2 regions of the Halomonas sp. 707D4 genome follow, and region 2 is predicted to be linked to the other one. Evidence: predicted binding sites of a transcription regulator. Region 2 holds the regulator's gene; the other holds the start of a gene.
The links. Region 2 encodes LexA, which represses DNA repair genes until DNA is damaged. Its sites were predicted from a motif close to TACTGTNTANNTANACAGTA; they were not measured.

Region 1 (10,436 bases), on a different contig from region 2:
TCGAGATCGATCCCAAGGCTGCCCGCCTGGCGCGCGCCCGGCGCCAGGCGAAGCGCTAGCGCGCTATTCGGAGAGGCGCACCGGCTGCGGCTCCGGCGCGTTGTCGGGGGTGGCCGCCGGCGCGTTCGACGGGGTCGGCTGCGTGGCCGCCGGGGGGCGCTGCGTCGAGAGCGGCATCGCCGGGTCGTCGAACTCCGTGGCCGGGCCCACGCCGCGGTCGACGCTGATCGAGGGCGCCCGCGAGAGATCGCCCTGCTGCTCCACGTTCACGAGACGACCGGCATCATCGAAGGTCAGAGTGACGCGACGCTGCTCGACGCCGGCATAGGCCTTGTCGAGGCGGTAGACGTAATCCCACTCGCGAGAGTCGAAGGGCGCTTCCAGAAGCGGCCGCCCCATGACGTAGGTGACCTGCTCCTGGGTCATGCCCGGCTGGAGCTGGCTGACCATCTCCTGGGTCACCAGGTTGCCCTGGGGGATGTCGCGCTTGTAGACGCCGACGTAGCTGCAGCCGCTGACGACGGTCAGGGCGACGGAAAGCGTAATGATTCGTGTCAATTTTTGCATTTGGGCCTGTTCTTCACTATCGTGGTTTCGGTCGATCATACCCGACCTAACCTGTTACTGCGAAGAGCAACCATGGCCGATCAGAACCATGAACTGCGCAAAGCCGGGCTGAAAGTGACCCTGCCGCGCGTCAAGATCCTGCAGATCCTCGAAAATGCTTCGGGTCAGCACCACCTTAGCGCAGAAGAAGTGTACAAGACACTGATCGATGCGGGCGAGGACGTGGGCCTTGCCACCGTCTATCGCGTGCTGACGCAGTTCGAGACGGCGGGACTGGTGATCCGTCACAACTTCGACGGCGGCCACGCGGTGTTCGAGATGACCCAGGAGGAGCATCACGACCACATGGTGTGCCTGGATAGCGGCGAGATCATCGAGTTCGTCGACGAGATCATCGAGCGTCGTCAGCAGGAGATTGCCGAAGAGCACGGGTTCGAGCTGATCGATCACGCGCTGGTGCTGTACGTGCGGCCCAAGGCGTGACGCCACGCTGACCGTTTGCTGCGCAGCCGGCAAGAAAACGCCCCCGTCGATCGATCGACGGGGGCGTTTTGGTTTCTGGGAAAGTGTGCGGTGAAAGTACGCGGTGTCAGTGCGGGCGGCGCTGGCTGGCGTTCAGCATCTCGCGGGCGTGGGCCAGGGTCTGTTCTGAAAGCGTGACCCCGCCCAGCATGCGGGCCAGCTCGCTGATGCGGCCCTGCTCGTCGAGCAGCGCCATGTGGGTCAGGGTACTGTCGCGCTTGGCGCGCTTTTCAATATGCAGGTGCTGATGGGCTTGCGCGGCTACCTGGGGCAGGTGGGTCACGGTCATCACCTGGCCGTTTTCGCCCAGCTTGCGCAGAAGCTGGCCGACGATTTCCGCCGTGGCGCCGGAAATGCCCACGTCCACCTCGTCGAACACCAGGCTGGGGATGGTGGAGTGGCTGGCCGCGACGACCTGGATCGCCAGGCTGATGCGCGAAAGCTCGCCCCCGGAGGCGACCTTGGTCAAGGGGCGCGCGGGCTGACCCGGGTTGGCGCTGATCAGAAACTGCACCTGGTCGAGACCCTCCTGGCTCGGCGTCTCGCGCGGTGATACCGCCACCTCGAAGCGCGCCTTGCCCATGGCCAGAAACGCCAGCTGCTGCTGAACCTCCTTGCCCAGACGCCCAGCGGCCTTCTGGCGCGCCTCGCTGAGGGTCTTGGCCTGTTCGCGGTAGCGCTCGCGAAGCTCCGCCACCCGATTACTCAGCGTCTCGAGATCCTCGTCGCTGGCCTCGAGCTGGGCGACCTCGCGGGTCAGCGACTGGTGAAGCGCGCAGAGCTCCTCCGGTGCGACGTGGTGCTTGCGCGCGATGCGGTGCACGTCGGTCAGGCGCTCGTCCACCCAGGCCAGACGCTCCGGGTCGAGTTCGGTGGTGTCGGCGAAGCGGGCGAGTTCGCCGGCGGCCTCTTCCACCTGAATGCGGGCGTCCGAAAGCATGGCGAGCGTATTGGCCAGCACGCCCTTGTCGCTGCCGGGCAGGGCGCTGAGCCGCGCATGGGCCTGGTTGAGCAGCGACAGCGCTCCGCCATCGTCGCTTTCGCAGCACTCCGCGGCGAACTGGGTCTCGCGCAGCGTCTCCTCGGCGTGGGCCAGGGTGTGCTGCTCCTCCTCCAGGGTCTTGAGTTCGCCCTCGGCCAGCGCCAGTTGATCGAGCTCTTCGACCTGATAGCGCAGCAGCTGGCGCTTGGCCTCCACTTCACTGCCCGCCTCGCGGCTCTGCTTGAGCCGCGTCCTGGCGCTTCGCCACTGCTTGTAGGTGTCGCCGAGCTGCTGGCGCCGCTCGCGAAGCCCCGCGTAGTCGTCGAGCAGCACCAGGTGGGTCTCTTCGCGCATCAAGGCCTGGTGGGCGTGCTGGCCGTGCACCTGGATCAAGAGCTCGCCCAGCGCCTTGAGGTCGGCGATGGTCACCGGCTGGCCGTTGATCCACGCCTTGGAGCGGCCGTTGGCGCTCACCACGCGGCGCAGCAGGCACTCTTCCGAAGAGAGCTCGCGGGCCTCGAGCCACTCGATGGCCGCCGGCAGGTGGGCGATGTCGAAGCTTGCCGACAGATCGGTGCGCTCGCAGCCATGGCGCACGCTTCCGGCCTCGGCGCGCTCGCCAAGGCACAGCCCCAGCGCCCCCAGCAGGATGGATTTGCCCGCCCCGGTCTCGCCGGTGATGGCGGTCATGCCATGGGTCAGATCAAGCTCTAGGCGATCGACGATCGCGTAATCCTGGATCACTAGCTGGGTCAGCATAGGGCCTCCTAGGCAGGGCTCTATAGAAACTGGATGCTTATACAATAATTGGTGTTTTATACAGTAGTCGATAACTCACTTCAATGCCCCTCTTGAGATGCCCGGGAAGGCCCCCATATAGCGTGCAGGCGAACTTACAACCCTTTTCAACGTAGGCTGCCGCGCGCGGCGCCGCTACCTCATTTAGGAGCACGGCATGGCAAAAGAACCGCAAACCCCGTTGGATGACGAGCTGGCCCGCCAGGAGCAGGAAGCCGACGTGACCGAGCAGGTCGACGAGGAGCGTCTGGTGGAAGGCGACATCGATGGCGTGCTGGACGACGGCCCGGTGCTCGATGGCGACCTGATGGGCGACGGCACGGGCAACCCGGAGGCCGACGTGCTGGCCGCCCAGGTCGAGGAGCTCGAACAGAGCCTGGCGGAAGCCAAGGACCAGGCGCTGCGCGCCGCCGCCGAGGCGCAGAACGTGCGCCGCCGCGCCGAGGCCGAAGCCGACAAGGCGCGCAAGTTCGCGCTGGAGAAGTTCGTCAAGGAGCTGCTGCCGGTGGTCGATGGCCTCGAGAAGGCGCTCGAGAGCATGCAGGAAGACGCATCCGATGCGCATCGCGAGGGCGTGTCCATGACGCTCAAGATGCAGCTCGACGTGCTCCAGAAATTCGGCGTCGAAAGCGTCGAGCCCCACGGCGAGCCCTTCGACCCGCAGGTCCACGAGGCCATGGCCATGGTGCCCAACCCGGATCTCGAGCCCAACACCGTGATGGATGTCATGCAGAAGGGCTATCTGCTCAACGGTCGACTGGTGCGCCCGGCGATGGTCGTGGTCAGCCAGAAAGCCGGCTGATGTGATCCGGCGATATTGCGATATCGCCCCTTGAAAAGTACCGGGCGGCCCCCAGATAAAGGCCAACCCGCGGCGCTGCCGCAGACCGATTGCACTTTTTGTCACCACCGAATTCGAGGTTTTTGCTATGGGACGCATCATTGGTATTGACCTGGGCACCACCAACTCCTGCGTGGCGGTTCTCGACGGCGATAGCGCCAAGGTCATCGAAAACGCCGAGGGCGGCCGCACCACGCCGTCCATCATCGCCTACACCGACGATGGCGAGACGCTGGTCGGCCAGGCGGCCAAGCGCCAGGCGGTCACCAACCCGGAAAATACCCTGTACGCCATCAAGCGTCTGATCGGCCGTCGCTTCAAGGACGACGTCGTTCAGAAGGACATCAAGATGGTGCCCTACAAGATCGCCGAAGCCGACAACGGCGACGCCTGGGTGGAAGTGAAGGGCAAGAAGATGGCCCCGCCCCAGGTCAGCGCCGAAGTGCTGAAAAAGATGAAGAAGACCGCCGAGGACTACCTCGGTGAAACGGTCACCGAGGCGGTCATCACCGTCCCGGCCTACTTCAACGACAGCCAGCGTCAGGCGACCAAGGACGCCGGCCGCATCGCCGGCCTCGACGTCAAGCGCATCATTAACGAGCCGACCGCCGCAGCACTCGCCTACGGCATGGACAAGTCGCGCGGCGACAAGACCATCGCGGTCTACGACCTGGGTGGCGGTACCTTCGATATCTCGATCATCGAAGTGGCCGACGTCGACGGCGAGACCCAGTTCGAAGTACTCGCCACCAACGGCGACACCTTCCTGGGCGGCGAAGACTTTGACCTGGCGCTGATCAACTACCTGGTCGACCAGTTCAAGTCCGACAGCGGCATCGACCTGTCCGGCGACAACCTGGCCATGCAGCGCCTGAAGGAAGCCGCCGAGAAGGCCAAGATCGAGCTTTCCAGCGCCCAGCAGACCGATGTGAACCTGCCTTACATCACGGCGGACAACACCGGCCCGAAACACCTCAACGTCAAGGTGACCCGCGCCAAGCTGGAATCACTGGTCGAGAACCTGGTGCAGCGCTCCCTCGAGCCCTGCAAGATGGCGCTCAAGGATGCCGGTCTCTCCGCCTCCGAGGTGGACGAGGTGATCCTGGTCGGCGGCCAGACCCGCATGCCGATGGTGCAGCAGAAAGCCGCCGAGTTCTTCGGCAAGGACGCGCGCAAGGACGTCAACCCGGATGAAGCCGTGGCCGTCGGTGCCGCGATCCAGGGCGGCGTGCTGGGCGGCGACGTCAAGGACGTGCTGCTGCTGGACGTCACCCCGCTGACCCTGGGCATCGAGACCCTGGGTGGCGTGATGACCCCGCTGATCGAGAAGAACACCACCATCCCGACGAAGAAGACCCAGACCTTCTCCACCGCGGATGACAACCAGACCGCCGTGACCATCCACGTGGCCCAGGGCGAGCGCAAGCAGGTCGCACAGAACAAGTCACTGGGTCGTTTCGATCTCAGCGACATTCCGCCGGCCCCGCGCGGCGTGCCGCAGATCGAGGTCGCCTTCGATCTGGACGCCAACGGCATCCTGAACGTCTCCGCGAAGGACAAGGCGACCGGCAAGGAGCAGTCCATCGTCATCAAGGCCTCGAGCGGCCTGTCCGATGAAGAGATCGATCAGATGGTGCGCGACGCCGAGGCCCACGCCGACGAGGACAAGAAGTTCGAGGCGCTGGTCCAGCTGCGCAACCAGGCGGACGGCATGATCCACGCCACCCGCAAGACCCTGGAAGAGGCCGGCGACAAGGCGACCGACGACGAGAAACAGGCCATCGAAAGCGCCATCAGCGACCTGGAAGCCGCGGTCAAGACCGACGACCAGGACGACATCCAGAAGAAACTGGATGCGCTGACCGAAGCCTCCGGCCAGCTGGCTCAGAAGATGTACGCCGAGCAGGCGGACGCCGCCCAGGCGGGCGGTGAAGGCGCCGAGGAAGCCGCGTCCAAGCCCGAGGACGACGTGGTCGACGCCGAGTACGAAGAAGTGAAAGACGAGCAGAAGAAGCAGTAACGTCTCTTTCTGCCAAGGAAAACGGTGACGCGGGGGCCAGCTCCCGCGTCGGCGTTTCCGAGCCGACCCTCATCACGTAACGAATTGACCAGGAGGCGTGGGACCCATGTCCAAGCGCGATTACTACGAAGTCCTGGGTGTTGAAAAAGGGGCCGATCAGAAAGAGATCAAGAAGGCCTACCGCCGCCTGGCGCAAAAATTCCACCCTGACCGCAACCCGGACGACGAGACCGCCGCAGAGAAATTCCGCGACGTCTCCGATGCCTACGAAGTACTCAGCGACGAGCAGAAGCGCGCCGCTTATGATCAGTTCGGCCATGCCGGTGTGGATGGCCAGGGCGGTGGCGGCTTCGGCGGCGGTGGCGCGGGCGACTTCAGCGACATCTTCGGCGACGTGTTCGGCGATATCTTCGGCGGAGGCGGCGGTCGGCGTCGCGGACCCAACGCTCCAGCGCGCGGCTCTGACCTGCGCTACAACCTCGAGCTCGACCTGGAAAGCGCGGTGGCCGGCACCACCGTCGACATCCGCGTGCCGCGTCACATCACCTGCGACCGCTGCGATGGCGACGGCGCCGAGCCCGGTACCACCAAGGACACCTGCCCGACCTGTCAGGGCATGGGTCAGGTGCGCATGCAGCAGGGCTTCTTCGCCGTGCAGCAGACCTGCCCGACCTGTCACGGTACCGGTGTGCAGATCAAGGTGCCGTGTCACAAGTGCAACGCCGAAGGCCGCGTACGCGAGACCCGCACGCTCTCGGTCAAGATTCCGCCCGGCGTGGATACCGGCGATCGCATTCGCCTGAACGGCGAGGGCGAGTCCGGCGTCAACGGCGGCCCGGCGGGGGATCTCTACGTTCAGGTAGCGATCAAGTCGCACCCGATCTTCCATCGTGACGGCAAGCACCTGCAGTGCGACGTGCCGATCAACTTCGTCGACGCTGCCCTCGGCGGCGAGCTCGAAGTGCCGACGCTGGATGGCCGCGTGAAGCTCAAGATCCCGCCGGAGACCCAGACCGGCAAGCTCTTCCGCCTGCGCGGCAAGGGCGTCAAGCCCGTGCGCGGCGGCGCCCCGGGCGATCTGCTCTGCAAGGTGGTGATCGAGACCCCGGTCAACCTCAACGACGAGCAGAAGGACCTGCTGCGCCAGCTCCAGAAGAGCTTCGACGGCAGCAACAGCCACAGCCACTCGCCGAAGAAGACCGGCTTCTTCGACAGCGTGAAGAAGTTCTTCGAAGAGATGAAGCCGTAAGGTTTCCAGGCAGACTCGCTGCGATGTCGCCACTGTTTCGGTAGCGCCGCGAGGCGTTCGCCGTTAGCGTACGAAGTCCCCGGTACCCACCGGGGACTTTTTTGTTTTCAAGGACGTCGGTCATGACTGGATTGCAGGATCGCCCGGGGCTGGGCATCTTTCTTCGCGTGCTGTCGGGGGTGATGTTCACCGGCATGTTCGTGTGCATCAAGGCGGTGAGCGACACGGTGCCGGTGGGCCAGTCGATCTTCTTTCGCTCGCTGTTCGCGCTGATCCCGATCGTGATCTTTCTGATGGTGCGCCGCGAGTTTCCCGGGGCGCTCGCGACCCGGCGACCGCTCGGGCATCTGCTGCGCTCGGGGCTGGGGGCGACGGCGATGTTCTTCTCGTTCTCGTCGGTGGCGTTTCTGCCGGTAGCCGAGGCCACACTCCTGGTGCAGCTTTCGCCGATCTTCATGGCCATGGGCGGCGTGCTACTGCTCGGCGAGAGGTTCTCGTTCTACCGCGCCGGCGCCATCGTGCTCGCACTTCTCGGCATGGCGGTGCTGGTGGTGCCCCAGCTGGGCGCGGGCAGTAGCGACGGGCGGCTTCTGGGCTATGCGCTCGGCACCATCGGGGCGCTTTTGACCGCCGGCGCCCTGCTCACCATTCGCCATATCTCGCGCACCGAAACCGCTGGCTCCATCGCGTTCTACTTCATCGTGGTGTCGGCGCTGGCCGGGCTCGCCACGTGGCCGCTGGGGTGGACGCCGCTGACCGGCAACGAGTTTGCGCTGCTGGTGCTGTCGGGGCTGTTCGGCGGGGCGGGGCATATCGCCATGACGCTGGCGTTTCGCTACGCCGAGGTGTCGAAGCTGGCCCCCTTCGAGTACGTGGCGCTGGTATGGCCGATCGCCGCCGACTGGGTGCTGTTCGGCATTCCCATCTCCAGCGGCTTCCTCCTGGCGCTGCCGTTGATGCTGGCCGGCGTGGCGCTGGCCTCGCTCGAAGGACGAGGGCTTGGCTTTCGGCGTCGCCGAAGGCGCTAGAGATACGGCCAGACACTTTTTCGAACTAAATTGCCCTTTGTATTTGCGGTGTATTGTCGCGTCTCCTATGTTTCAGGCTAATAGTTAGCAGGTTATGAGTTCTGCCCGGCTATCTATCGATCCGTTGCGGCCTTTGCACGCGGCGGGCTGAAACGAAAAAAGGGAACCGTGATGAAAAAGAGAGACGAGCCTGCTACCTCCGGGGGGCTGACCCGCAGGGAGCTACTGGGGTCGTCGGCGGCGCTGCTGGTCGGTGCCGCTGCCCCGGGCGCCGCCCAGGCGCTGACGTTTCGAGGCACCCCGGAATGGAAACCCTTGGCCAACGTGGCCGTCGAGCCGGTGGACGAAAGCGCCGGCTGGCAGTTCTTCACCGAGGAGGAGGCGGCGACCGTCGAGGCGATCGTCGAGCGGCTGATCCCGGCGGATGACCTGAGCATCAGCGGCAAGGAAGCAGGCTGCGCGATCTTCATCGACCGCCAGCTGGCCGGTGCCTACGGCGGCTTCGAGCGCCTCTACATGCACGGCCCCTTCCAGGACGGCACGCCCGAGCAGGGCGACCAGTCCCCCCTCACGCCGGGCCAGCGCTACCGCATCGGCCTTGCCGCCCTCGACGACCACTGCCGCCGCGAGCACGACGCGCGCTTTGCCGAGCTCGAGGCCGACCGGCGCGACCAGATCCTTTCCCAGCTCGAGCAGGAGCGGATTCAGCTCGACAATATCGACAGCCAACTCTTTTTCGAGCTGGTGCTCACCAACACCATGGAAGGCTTCTTCGCCGACCCCTTGTACGGCGGTAATCGTGACATGGCGTCCTGGAAGATGCTCGGCTTTCCCGGCGCCCGCTACGACTACCGCGACTACATCGAGCGACACAACGAAGACCTGGCGTTCACGCCGGTGAGCATCGGCGGGCGTTCCGACTGGCAAGCGCAGGGATAAGCGAACATGGCAACCAAACTACCTCCCACGGACGCGGTGGTGGTCGGGCTCGGCTGGGCCGGGGCGATCATCGCCAACGAACTCGTCGACGCGGGCCTCAGGGTCGTCGGCGTCGAACGCGGCCCCTGGCGCGATACCGCCAAGGATTTCAACATCGCCTCGGTCACCGACGAGCTGCGCTACGCTCAGCGTCAGGAGCTGATGCTGCGCACCGCCCAGAACACCATCACCATGCGCAACACGCCGTCGCAGACGGCGCTGCCGATGCGCAAGTGGGGCTCGTTCCACCCGGGCAACGGCACCGGTGGGGCGGGCAACCACTGGGCGGGGATCACCTTTCGTTTCCAGCCCGAGGAGTTTCGCCTGCGCAGCCACCTCGAGGAGCGCTACGGGGCGGATGCGATTCCCGACGAGCTCTCCTTGCAGGATTGGGGCACCGACTGGGACGAGATGGAGCCCTTCTACGACGCCTTCGAGAAGGTGGCCGGCACCTCCGGCCGGGCCGGGCAGCTCAAAAGCGGCCCGCAGCAGGGCGGCAACCCCTTCGAGGGCGTGCGCTCGAGCGACTACCCGACGCCGCCGCTCAGGCAGCCCTACTCGCCGACGCTGTTCGCCGAGACCGCCCGCGAGATGGGTTACAGCCCGTTCCCGGTGCCGTCGTCGCTGGTCTCCGAGGCCTACACCAACCCGCTCGGCGTGACCATGGGGCCGTGCACTTTCTGCGGTTTCTGCACCAACTACGGCTGTGCCAACTACTCCAAGGCGAGCGCCATCACCACGGTGTTGCCGGCGCTGATCCGCAAGGAGAACTTCGAGGCGCGCACCCACTGCGAGGTGCTCGAGGTCACCACCGACTCAAGCGGGCGCCGCGCCACCGGCATCATCTACGTCGACTCCGCCGGACGACGCTGGGAGCAGCCCGCCGAGATCGTCGTCGTCGCCGCCTTCACCTTCGAGAACGTGCGCCTGATGCTCACCTCGAACATCGGCCAGGCCTACGACCCGGCCACGCGCCAAGGCACCACCGGGCGCAACTACGCCTACCAGACCGCCAACAACGTGCAGCTGTTCTTCGATGACAAGAACTTCAACCCGTTCATCGGCGCAGGCGCCGTGGGCATGGGCATCGACGACTTCAACAACGACAACTTCGACCACGCGGGGCTCGGTTTCTTCGGTGGCGGCAGCATGCGCGTGACGCCGATCGGCGCGGCGCCGATCAACGCGCGCCCGACGCCGCCCGGCACGCCGCGCTGGGGCTCGAACTGGAAGCGTACCACCGTCGACAACTACAAGAGCACCATGTCGATCGGCTGCGAGGCGAGCAACTACTCCTCGCCCAACAACTACCTGTCGCTGGACCCCACCTACCGCGACCGGCTGGGGCGGCCGCTTCTGCGCATCACCTTCGACTTCACCGACAACGATCTGCGCATGGCGCAGTACGTCACCGACAAGACCGCCGAGGTCGCCCGGCGGATGAATCCGCG
Region 2 (4,218 bases):
ACCCCCGCCTTGATGCGCTGCACGCGCCCGCCTTCCTGATCGATGCCCAACAGCAAGTCGGGGCGTTCGGCGCGCACGCTGGCGCACAGCCGACGAACCTGCTCGGCGTTCTCGACGTTGCGCGCGAAAAGGATGACGCCGCCGACGGCGGGATCGCGCAGCAGGGTCCTTTCGGCAGCCGTGAGGGAGGGGCCTTCCAGGTCGAGCATGACCGGGCCAAGCGATTGTGTCATGAGCTTAGATCCAACGAAACGGGCGCCAATTCTAGTCGATCGGCGCGCTCAGGCAAAATCCGCCGTCACGCCGGGTTCTCGCCGTGAAGCCAGACCGGCGTTCCGGGGGGCGCGGCGGCGAACAGCGTCAGGAGATCGTCATTGCGCACCCGGATGCAGCCGTGGGAGGCGGCGACGCCCATCGGCTCGTCAGCGGGCGTGCCGTGCAGGTAGATGTAGCGGCGCTGGGAATCGACGCGCCCGCCGCGGTTGACGCCGCGCTCGAGCCCGCAGAGCCACAGGATGCGGGTGAGGATCCAGTCACGCTCCGGGTGCGCTTGGGCAAGCGCCGGGGTGAACACTTCACCGGTGAAGCGCCGCCCGCGAAATACCGCGTTCTCCGGCAGGCCTTCGCCGATGGCGGCGCGCACGTAGTGCCAGCCGCGCGGGGTGCGCCCGCTCCCCTCCTCCTCGCCGACGCCATTGATGCCGGTGGAGATGGCGCACGCGTGGATCACGTCTCGCCCCTGCCAGAGGCACAGCTCCTGCGACTGGCAGTCGATCTCGATCCAGGCATCCTCTGCCGGCGGCAGCTCAGCCAGCTTCGGGGTGAGCATGGGCGGGCTCCTCGAGGGCGGTGGGCAACGGCGCGTGCATGGCGGCGACCACCACCGGGCGCAGGCGGCGCACGAGATCGCGAATCGACACCTGCTCGCCGTACTCCTTGTCGGCGATGTCGCGCAGCGCGTCGAGCCCGGAAAGCGTGAAGATCACCGTACCGAGCATGAAGTGCAGCCGCCAGAAGCGTTCGGCATCGGGAAGCCCCGGGGTTGCCTGGCGTACCAGCTCGACGAAACGGGTGAAGACATCGCCGTACTGCTCCTGGATGTAGCGGCGCAGGTGCCCTTGGGCCTGGCTGTAGGCCAGCCCCAACAGGCGCATGAAGACCTTGAGGCTGTTGCGCTCGGCGGGCACCGTCAGCACCGTGGTCGCCATGGTCTCGAGCAGCACCTCAAGGGGAATCTGCTGCTCGCCATGATGCGCCTGCAGCTCGTCGAGCGCCGCATGGAAGCGCTCGCTGAACGGATCGAGATAGCGGGCGAACACGGCCTGGATCAGCGCCTTCTTCGACCCGAAATGGTAGTTCACGGCGGCCAGGTTCACCCGCGCCTTGCTGGTGATGTTGCGCAGCGAGGTTTCGGCGAAGCCACGCTCGGCGAACAGCACCTCTGCGGTATCGAGGATACGCGTGACCGTATCTGACTGCGCCATGGCGTCCTCCAGAAAACGAGTGTTTAAAACATCGCGGCATAGTAGGCCATTCACGCTCCGGGCTCAATCGTCAAAACGACGGGTTCTGGCCCGAGAAAGCCAGCGCGCGCTTTATAAACCGGGGCTTAGGTCATATACTGGATACAGAGACATACTGTATACTTAAACACATGTTCCGACTGTCATCTTTTTAGTTACCCGTTTACCCTGGAGAGCGCCATGTCACGCCCGCTTACCGTTCGTCAACAGCACGTGTTCGACTTCATCGTCAAGACCATGAACGACTACGGCTACCCGCCGACGCGCGCGGAAATCGCCAAGGCGCTCGGTTTTCGCTCTCCCAATGCCGCCGAGGAGCACCTGCGCGCACTCGAGCGCAAGGGGGCGATCCGCATCATTCGCCACACCTCGCGCGGCATCCGTCTGCCCAACCAGGAAGGCGCCGACGCGCCGGACACCGCCCCGGCCGCCAACGATTCAGCGGATACCAATACCAGCGGGCTGCCGATCATCGGCGAGGTGGCGGCAGGCAGCCCCATTCTCGCGGCGGAACACATCGACCGCTACTGTCCGCTGCCCGCGGAGTACTTCACGCCCAAGGCCGACTACCTGCTGCGCGTGCGCGGGCTCTCGATGAAGGACATCGGCATTCTGGAAGGTGACCTGCTCGCCGTGCACCGCACCGAGCGGGTACGCGATGGCCAGATCGTGGTGGCGCGCCTCGAGGACGAAGTGACCGTCAAGCGCTTCAAGCGCGACGGCCACCAGGTGACGCTGCTGGCGGAGAACAGCGACTTCGCCCCCATCGAGATCGACCTGCGCACTCAGCAGCTCGACATCGAAGGGGTCGGCGTCGGCGTGATTCGCGGCGGCAGCGGTCAGGCGCTGGGCTAGGAAGTCTCGGCCTTCGGCCGACGCTTGCAATCGAGAACGGGGCATTGCGCCCCGTTTTCGTTTCTATCAGCCGAACACCACGGTCTTGTTGCCGTCGATCAGCACCCGATCCTCGAGATGCCAGCGCAGCCCGCGGGCCAGCACCGATTTCTCCACGTCGCGACCGAAACGCACCAGATCCGCCGGCGTATGGCAGTGGCTCACGCGGTGAATGTCCTGCTCGATGATCGGCCCGGCATCGAGCTCCTCGGTCACGTAGTGGCAGGTCGCGCCGATCAGCTTCACGCCCCGGGCGTAGGCCTGGTGGTACGGCTTGGCCCCGGCGAAGGACGGTAAAAAGCTGTGGTGGATGTTGATGATCTGCCCGGCGTAGTGCTCGCAGAGCGCCGGCGGCAGGATCTGCATGTAGCGGGCGAGCACGATGCAGTCCGCCCCGAGCGCCTCGATCTGCGCCTGGACGGCATCGAAGGAGGCCTGCTTGTTCGTCGGGTCCACGGCGATATGGAAATAGGGAATCTCGTACCACTCGGAAAGCGCCCGCATGTCCGGGTGGTTCGAGATGATGCCGACGATGTTGCAGTCGAGCTCGCCGGCCTGCCAGCGGTAGAGCAGATCCACCAGGCAGTGCGACTCCTTGGAGACCATGATCACCACGTTGCGGCGCTTCTGGGTATCCACCAGCGCCCACTGCATGTCGAAGGTGGCGGCGATCGGCGCGAACGCCTTTTCGAGTTCATCGGCGCTCATGCCGATGGAGTCGGCGAGGATCTCGTAGCGCATGAAGAAGCGCCCGGTCTGCAGGTCCGAATGCTGGCTCGCTTCGGTAATGGAACCACCATGCTGGGCGATGAAGCTTGACACGCGGGCGACGATGCCCACCTGATCGGGGCAGGAAACCACTAGACGGTAATAATGCGACATAAATAGACTCGACGTGAATGCACTCTAAAAACATGGCCCGCTGTCAGGCCCTGCCGGCGCTCTACCCGGCAAGGGCGCTAGTGTAGCGCAAGCGGCGATCCGAGGCATTGCGATCATTGTTAGCCGCCTCCGCACACCGTATAGTTAAAGTCTTACTTTTCAGGCTGTTCAAAATCAATGGATCCATCACGCGTTCAACTTCGTCCCCGTCGCCGCCCACCCTTGCGTATTCTGCCGCTGGGTGGCTGCGGTGAAATAGGAATGAACCTGACGCTATATGGCCATGGCGATCACTGGATCGCCATCGATTGCGGCATGATGATTCGCCAGGACCTGCCGAGCGCACCGCTCCAGGTGCCCAATACCCGGACACTTGAAGAACTCGCGATCGCGCCCAAGGCGCTGTTCATCACCCACGGCCACGAGGATCATATCGGCGCGGTCGCCTGGCTGTGGCCCAAGTGGCAGTGCCCGATCTACGCCACGCCCCTGGCAGCGGGACTTCTGCGCCACAAGTTCGCCGAACACAGCCTGTCGAGCGCAGCGATTCGCGTGATCGAACCAGGCGAGGCGCTCGAGGAAGGCCCGTTCACGCTGCGCTACTTGCTGATGACCCACTCGATTCCCGAGAGCTGCGCGATCATGATGCAGGCCGGTGACCATCGGGTGCTGCATACCGGTGACTGGAAACTCGACCCGGAGCCGTTGATCGGCGCCTGCGTCGACCCGAGCCACTTTCAGGCGCTCGCGCCGATCGATCTGCTGGTGGGCGACTCCACCAATGCGCCGCTGCCCGGCAGCGCGGGCAGCGAAGGCGCGGTGGCCAAGGCCCTGGAACAGACGCTCAAGGAGTGCGAGGGGCGCGTGGTGGTTTCCTGCTTTGCCAGCAACCTGGCGCGGGTGTGGGCGATCGGCCAGG

Region 1: the regulator LexA is predicted to act here: its motif matches at 2,858-2,877, upstream of recN (DNA repair protein RecN).

What each region holds. Positions count from the first base shown of each region.
Region 1 is NZ_JAMZBD010000005.1:9,234-19,669, forward strand. It holds gene BIS11_RS00470 (RnfH family protein) at 1-59, shown strand, start outside; gene BIS11_RS00475 (outer membrane protein assembly factor BamE) at 64-567, opposite strand; gene fur (ferric iron uptake transcriptional regulator) at 640-1,050, shown strand; gene recN (DNA repair protein RecN) at 1,157-2,830, opposite strand; gene grpE (nucleotide exchange factor GrpE) at 3,027-3,671, shown strand; gene dnaK (molecular chaperone DnaK) at 3,799-5,730, shown strand; gene dnaJ (molecular chaperone DnaJ) at 5,837-6,979, shown strand; gene BIS11_RS00505 (DMT family transporter) at 7,102-8,007, shown strand; gene BIS11_RS00510 (gluconate 2-dehydrogenase subunit 3 family protein) at 8,179-8,946, shown strand; gene BIS11_RS00515 (GMC family oxidoreductase) at 8,953-10,436, shown strand, end outside.
Region 2 is NZ_JAMZBD010000247.1:52-4,269, forward strand. It holds partial or broken gene BIS11_RS11150 (glycoside hydrolase family 3 N-terminal domain-containing protein) at 1-233, opposite strand, end outside; gene BIS11_RS11155 (L,D-transpeptidase) at 299-829, opposite strand; gene BIS11_RS11160 (TetR/AcrR family transcriptional regulator) at 807-1,484, opposite strand; gene lexA (transcriptional repressor LexA) at 1,704-2,378, shown strand; gene purU (formyltetrahydrofolate deformylase) at 2,445-3,299, opposite strand; partial or broken gene BIS11_RS11175 (ribonuclease J) at 3,561-4,218, shown strand, end outside.